3 regions of the Streptomyces sp. NPDC003035 genome follow, and region 1 is predicted to be linked to each of the others. Evidence: riboswitches for the same ligand, from Rfam matches in the RefSeq annotation. Region 1 holds a riboswitch; each other region holds the start of a gene.

The links. A riboswitch is a leader RNA that binds a small molecule or an ion and turns the genes downstream of it on or off. The one in region 1 is predicted to bind cobalamin.
Region 2: another riboswitch for cobalamin. It lies ahead of cobN (cobaltochelatase subunit CobN); the one in region 1 lies ahead of ACFYV5_RS11815 (ABC transporter substrate-binding protein).
Region 3: another riboswitch for cobalamin. It lies ahead of ACFYV5_RS10300 (energy-coupling factor ABC transporter permease); the one in region 1 lies ahead of ACFYV5_RS11815 (ABC transporter substrate-binding protein).

What each region holds. Positions count from the first base shown of each region.
Region 1 covers NZ_JBIAPJ010000003.1:476,687-478,876, forward strand. Annotated here, with positions in the region: gene ACFYV5_RS11815 (ABC transporter substrate-binding protein) at 1-1,017, opposite strand, end outside; cobalamin riboswitch at 1,056-1,253, opposite strand; gene ACFYV5_RS11820 (glyceraldehyde-3-phosphate dehydrogenase) at 1,404-2,190, opposite strand, start outside.
Region 2 covers NZ_JBIAPJ010000004.1:292,647-294,836, reverse strand. Annotated here, with positions in the region: gene ACFYV5_RS14525 (cobalamin biosynthesis protein CobG) at 1-992, opposite strand, end outside; cobalamin riboswitch at 1,074-1,207, shown strand; gene cobN (cobaltochelatase subunit CobN) at 1,246-2,190, shown strand, end outside.
Region 3 covers NZ_JBIAPJ010000003.1:122,429-124,618, reverse strand. Annotated here, with positions in the region: gene ACFYV5_RS10305 (energy-coupling factor ABC transporter substrate-binding protein) at 1-316, opposite strand, end outside; gene ACFYV5_RS10300 (energy-coupling factor ABC transporter permease) at 316-1,014, opposite strand; cobalamin riboswitch at 1,042-1,238, opposite strand; gene ACFYV5_RS10295 (PTS-dependent dihydroxyacetone kinase phosphotransferase subunit DhaM) at 1,311-1,715, opposite strand; gene dhaL (dihydroxyacetone kinase subunit DhaL) at 1,712-2,190, opposite strand, start outside.

The DNA.
Region 1 (2,190 bases):
GTGCGCGCGCAGGGCGGCGGCGACCTGCTCGATGCCCTCGACGGTACGGATGGTCGGGTTCATGGCCTGGCCGCTGAGGAGCACGTACCGCTTGGCGCGCACGGCGTCCATCTTCTTCGTGACGGGGTCGGACTCCAGGAACGCGATCTTCTTGGCGGCGCTCTCCCCCGACTGGGCCTTGCGGGTGAGGTCGCCGATCACGAGGAGGTCGGGGTTCCGGTCGGCGACGGACTCCCAGCCGATCTGGGGCCATTCCTCGGTGGTGTCGTCGAAGACGTTCTTGGTGCCGGTCTCCCGGGTGATGACGCCGGGCGCTCCGCAACAACCAGCCACGTAGGGGGACTTGGCGTCGGAGAACCAGTAGAGGACGCTGACGTCGGCGACGCGGAGGCCGGCGGTGGCCTCGGTCACCCGGGTCTTGAGGCGGGCGATGAGCTCCTCGCCCCGCTTCTCGACGCCGAAGACGCGGGCCAGGTCGCGGACTTCGCCGTAGACGGTGTCCATGGCGAGCGGCGTGGTGCGCTTGCCGTCGCCCCCGCCGCTGTTGTCCTTGCCCACACAGTCGGAGGGGGAGAGGTAGGTGGGGACGCCGAGCTTCTCGAACTGCTCGCGGCCGGCGACTCCGCCCTTGCCGAGGGTGGAGCCGAAGGAGGCGGCGACGAAGTCGGGTTCGGTGTCCAGCACCTTCTCGAAGGAGGGGTTGTTCTCCGCGAGCCTCGGGACGGCGGAGGCGGCCTTCTCCAGCCCCTTCATCACCGGGTCGGTCCAGGTCGCGGTCCCGACCATCCGGTCCGCGAGGCCGAGGGACAGCATGATCTCGGTGGTGCCCTGGTTCAGGGAGACGGCCCGGCGCGGCCCGCCGGGCGGGATCTCCACGGTGCGGCCGCAGTTCTCGAGTGTCCGCGCCGGGGCGGACGAGGCCGGCCGGGCCTCGCCGGCGGCGCCGCCGCAGCCGGTGAGGAGCAGCGCTCCGGACACGAGCAGGGCGAAGGAACGGGGGGTGCGGGCGAGAGGCACGGCTCATCCTCGGCGTCGAGGGCCCATACGCGGGGCCCGTTTCGTACGGATTCGCCAGCAGGTCTTCGGACTCGGGGTCATCCGGGCGGGACGCCTTCCCGGCCCGGTTCCCCGGTCCAGTGACTTCGTGCCCCGCCCGTCACCCTCACCGCTGCGCGTCAGCTCCGGATTCGCACCGGATTCCCTGACTCGCGTACGTCACGCACGTGAGTTCGACTGGCTACGGCAAGCTACCACAGCGCCGGCCGGGCCCCTCCGTACGCCGACGGGGCGGCGGTGGGAGGGCGCGCGATCCCTTCCGGGATCTGTCGCACCGCTCCACCGCCGCCCCGTTCACCGGGACCCGGACGTGCCGGGTTCCGAAGTGGGCCGTGGGCCCGGCGAGGTCAGGCCACCGGCGCCGGGAACGTCGGGTACTCCACGCCGGAGACGTGCTGGACGACCCGGATGACCTGGCACGAGTAGCCGAACTCGTTGTCGTACCACAGGTAGAGGATCGCGTTGTCGCCGTCCACCTTGGTGGCACCGGCGTCGACGATCGAGGCGTGGCGCGAACCGACGAAGTCCATGGAGACCGCGTCGGGGGCCGTGGTGAAGTCGATCTGGCGCTTGAGCGGCGAGTGGAGCGAGACGTCGCGGAGGTAGTCGAGGACCTCCTCGCGGGTGGTCTCGCGGCCCAGGCGCAGGCTCAGGATGGCGATCGAGACGTCCGGGACGGGGACGCGGATCGAGCTGCCGGTGATCGGCGCCTTCAGGTCCGGAAGCGCCTTGGCGACGGCGGAGGCGGCACCGGTCTCGGTGATCACCATGTTGAGCGGCGCGGAACGGCCGCGGCGGTCGGCCTTGTGGTAGTTGTCCAGCAGGTTCTGGTCGTTCGTGAACGAGTGGACGGTCTCGACGTGACCGCGCAGGACGCCGTACTCGTCGTCCATGGCCTTGAGCGGCGGGACGATCGCGTTGGTTGTGCAGGAGGCACAGGACAGGATCTGCTCGTCCGGCTTGATGGTGTCGTGGTTGACGCCGTGGACAATGTTCGGGACGTCGCCCTTGCCCGGGGCGGTCAGGACGACCTTGTCGATACCGGGGCGCAGGTGCTTGGACAGACCCTCGCGGTCCCGCCACTTGCCCGTGTTGTCGATGAGGATGGCGTCCTTGATGCCGTACGCGGTGTAG
Region 2 (2,190 bases), on a different contig from region 1:
GTCGGGGGTACGGGCTCCGCCGCGATCCCGGCCCGGGCGAGCGCCCCCACCAGATCCGGCTCGTGCCCCTCGGGCAGCTCACGCACCCGCCAGGCACCGTTCCCCGCGCCATGGGCGGCGACCAGGAACGCCTCCGCGGCGGCGACGGCGGCGCGGGGCGCGTCGGTAGCAGCGACCCGGAAAACCTGGGCGCCGACGCGGAGGTGCGCGTCGGGGCGTCGGGGGCCGTCCGCGCCTGGCGCGCGGGGGCCGTCTTCGCCGGGGCTGTCCGCGCCCCGCGCGCCGGGGCCGTCTGCGCCTGGCGCACCTTCGCCGGGGCCGTCCGTGCCTGGCGTGCCTTCGCCGGGGCTGTCCGCGCCCCGTGCGCCGGGGTGCTGCGCGCCCACACCTCCCCTGGACGCCGGGGCCGCCCGGTCGGCCGATCCGTCCGAGGCCCGGGATCCGGCCGTACCCTCGTCGCCGGCCGCCCAGGCCCCCGCTGCGATCAAGGTCACATCTCCGCCGAGTCCGGCCACGTCCCCCCGGCCGTCGTCCAGGACGAAGAGGAAACGGCCGGAAAGGGCCGCCGTCCCCTCCCGCGCGCACAGCAGCGCGTCCAGCTCGCGCGCCCACAACTGCACGTCACCGCCGCCGAGTCCGTCCAGCCCCGCGGTCGGCGAGGCCACCACGTTCCGGACGCGTTCGTGGGTCGGGGACGGCAGGAGACCGGCCGGCGCCAGCAACTCCGCGAGCTCGGTGCCGCAGCCCTCTCCGAGGCCCCGCAGCTCCACGTTCCCCCGCGAGGTGACACTGACCCGCCCGTCGCCCAGCACCTCCGCCGCGGTGGCCAGGACCCCGACCTGACCTGCAGTCAACAAGCCTGCGGGCAGGCGCAGTCGGGCCAGACGCCCGTCGTCGGCGGCGTGCAGCCGGAGCGCCCCGGGGCAGGCGTCACCGCGGTCCCGTATGAGGGGTTCGCCCGGGTTGGGCGTGGTGGGTGGGGTGGGCGGCATGGCGGCGAGCATACCCACGTGAATCCGCGTGACCACCGGGTGTGATCCGGCCAACCCCCCAGTCCGGCGGGGGCAGGATCTACTATGCAGAACGGCATGGGGTCCCAGGGCCCCGGGGAGGAAGCCCGGTGAGAATCCGGCGCGGTCCCGCCACTGTGAGCCAGGTCGCACCCGCGTCCCGGTGAGTCAGGAACTCCCGCCGTCCACACGACCACCCGGGGCGCGGACAACCCCGAGGAAGGCCTGCGCTCGCATGCGAATTCTGTTGCTGTCGCACTCCGACACCGACCTGCTCAGCGCCCGCGCGGCCGGCGGTCCGGTCGCGTACCGGTTCGCCAACCCCTCCCGCCTCGGCCTCGACGAGCTGCCCGCGCTCCTGGACGGCGCCGACCTCGTCCTCGTACGCCTCCTCGGCGGTCTGAGGGCCTGGGAGGACGGCCTGGACGCGTTGCGCGCCACCGGCAGGCCGCTGGTCGTGCTCTCCGGCGAACAGGCTCCCGACGCCCAGCTCATGGAGGCCTCCACCGTCCCCATCGGTGTCGCCACCGAGGCCCACGCCTACCTCGCGCACGGCGGCCCGGCCAACCTGGAGCAGCTGGCGCGCTTCCTCTCCGACACCGTGCTGCTCACCGGGCACGGCTTCGAGGCCCCGGCCGCCGCGCCGACCTGGGGCCCGCTGGAGCGCGAGCCGCGGCGGACCGACGGCCCGACGGTCGCCGTGCTCTACTACCGCGCCCACCACATGAGCGGGAACACCGCCTTCGTCGACTCCCTCTGCGAGGCGATCGAGGACGCCGGTGCCCGCGCCCTGCCCCTGTACGTCGCCTCCTTGCGCGCCCCCGAGCCGGAGCTGCTGGAGACGCTGAGGTCCGCCGACGCGATCATCACCACCGTCCTCGCGGCCGGCGGCACCAAGCCCGCCGAGGCGCAGGCGGGCGGCGACGAGGAGGCCTGGGACGCGGGCGCGCTCGCCGCCCTCGACGTACCGATCCTGCAGGCGCTCTGCCTCACCGGCTCGCGCGCGGCCTGGGAGGAGAACGACGAGGGTCTCTCCCCGCTGGACGCCGCGAGCCAGGTCGCTGTCCCCGAGTTCGACGGCCGGCTCATCACCGTCCCGTTCTCCTTCAAGGAGATCGACGAGGACGGCCTCCCGGCGTACGTCGCCGACACCGAGCGTGCCGCCCGCGTCGCCGGGATC
Region 3 (2,190 bases), 350 kb from region 1:
CCTTCGCCGCCACGGCGCGCGCCTCACCCTGCCTGCGACCGCGCCGCAGCCCGAAGTAGTACGCGAGCACGCCGGCGCCGAGCGCCGCCTGGAGCGAGAACAGCGCCGACTCGACCTCGCCGGACGGCGGCTCGTACAGCGGGCTGAACCACGGCTCGTAGTCGGGAGCGATCTCTGTGATCGCCGTCTCCGCCTCGGCGTCGGCCCCGGTGAACGGCTCCTCCTTGTGGTCGCCGAGCCCCAGCACCAGCGGGAGCACCGCGAGCGCCGCGACGACGAGCAGGAGCAGGGTGTTGATCTTGGCGTTCCGGCTCATCAGGCGCTCGCCTCCGCGTTCTCGTTCTTCTTCCGGGACGGCAGCAGGACCCCGAGCCGGGTCAGGTCCGCCTTGCTGGACTGGGCGAGCAGCCGCATCACGAGAACCGTGAGCAGCCCCTCGCTGACGGCGAGCGGCAGCTGCGTCACGGCGAAGATCCCGCCGAACTTGGCCAGCGCCCCGAGCACACCGCTGCCCGGGTCCGGGAAGGCCAGCGCGAGCTGGACGCTGGTGACGCAGTACGTGGACAGATCGGCGACGAACGCCCCGAAGAACACGCTCACCATGAGCGGCACGTCGAACCGGCGCAGCAGCCAGTACGTGCCGAAGCCCGCCCACGGCCCGACGATCGCCATCGAGAAGACGTTGGCGCCGAGCGTCGTGAGCCCGCCGTGGGCGAGCAGAAGCGCCTGGAAGAGGAGCGTGATGGTGCCCAGGACCGCCATCACGGGTGGCCGGAACAGGATCGCGCCCAGACCCGTACCGGTGGGGTGGGAGCAACTGCCCGTCACCGACGGAATCTTGAGCGCGGACAGGACGAAGGTGAACGCGCCCGCCGCACCGAGCAGCAGGGTCGACTCGGGGTTGGACCTGACCTCACGGGTCAGCGCGCGGACACCGTGGACGACGAACGGAGCGGACGCGACGCCCCAGGCGGCCGCGTGCACAGGGGGCAGATACCCCTCGGCTATATGCATGGTTGGGAGACCTCTCCAGCACCTCGTGGATGGACAACGCACCTTGGCCGGTCTCCTGGCTGACGGGTCATGCCGCCGCGGCTCCGCCTTCCCACACCGCCGCGGTCTCCCGCGGCGGTCCAGTGGCTTCCCCGGAGGGATGGAGCCGGACTTCCCGATCACAGTGGCGAGGGCCGCACCGGTACCGCACCGGTTTCCCGTACACCAAGGCGCTGTGACATTAGTGGGTTGACCAGCTACATCACAACACGGATGCCCCTCCGGACGGTGTGTGACGGATCTCGCGCGCCCCCTGCTCACCCCTTCCGGTACGCGTAGGCCTCCGACGCGGCGGCCACCACCGCCTCCAGATCCCCGCCGGCACTCGCCGTGACGAGGGCGGCGACGGCGCCCTCGACGAACGGGGCGTCCACGAGCCGTGCGCCCTCCGGAAGCTCGTCCCCCTCGGCGAGGAGCGCCTTGACCGTCAGCACGGCGGACCCCAGATCGACCAGCAACGCCACTCCGGCACCCCGGTCGACCTCGCGTGCCGCCTCGACGATCAGCTCGGAGCTGGTGCCGAGACCGCCGTCGGGTGTGCCGCCCGCGGGCGCGATCGGCGCGATCGCCCCGCCACCGGCGAGACCCTGGGCCAGCGCGGCGACGGCGGCGGCCACGGCCGCGCTGTGCGAGACCAGCACGATGCCCACCTGTGCGCTCACGCGTCCGCCACCTCCGCGAGGGCGGCGATCAGCAGCGCGGACGAGGTGGCCCCGGGGTCCTGGTGCCCGACGGAACGCTCGCCCAGGTAGCTCGCCCTGCCCTTCCGGGCGCGCAGGGGTACGGTCGCGAGCGCACCCCGCTCGGCCGCGTCCCGGGCCGCCGCGAACGACTCGCCGAGCCCCTCGGCCGCCGGGACGAGCGCGTCCAGCATGGTCTTGTCCCCGACCGCGGCACCGCCGAGTTGGCCGACCGCGGCGACTCCGGCGGTGAGCGCCGCCGCCAACTCCGGCAGCGTCACCGCCGGGGCCTCGCCGAGGCTCTTCCCGGTACGGCGCAGCAGCGTCCCGTACAGCGGCCCGGAGGCCCCGCCGACGGTGGAGATCAACTGCCGCCCGGCCGTGACGAGCACCGCCCCCGGAGTCCCCGGAGCCTCCTTCTCCAGTACGTCCGTCACGGCGGCGAACCCCCGCTTCA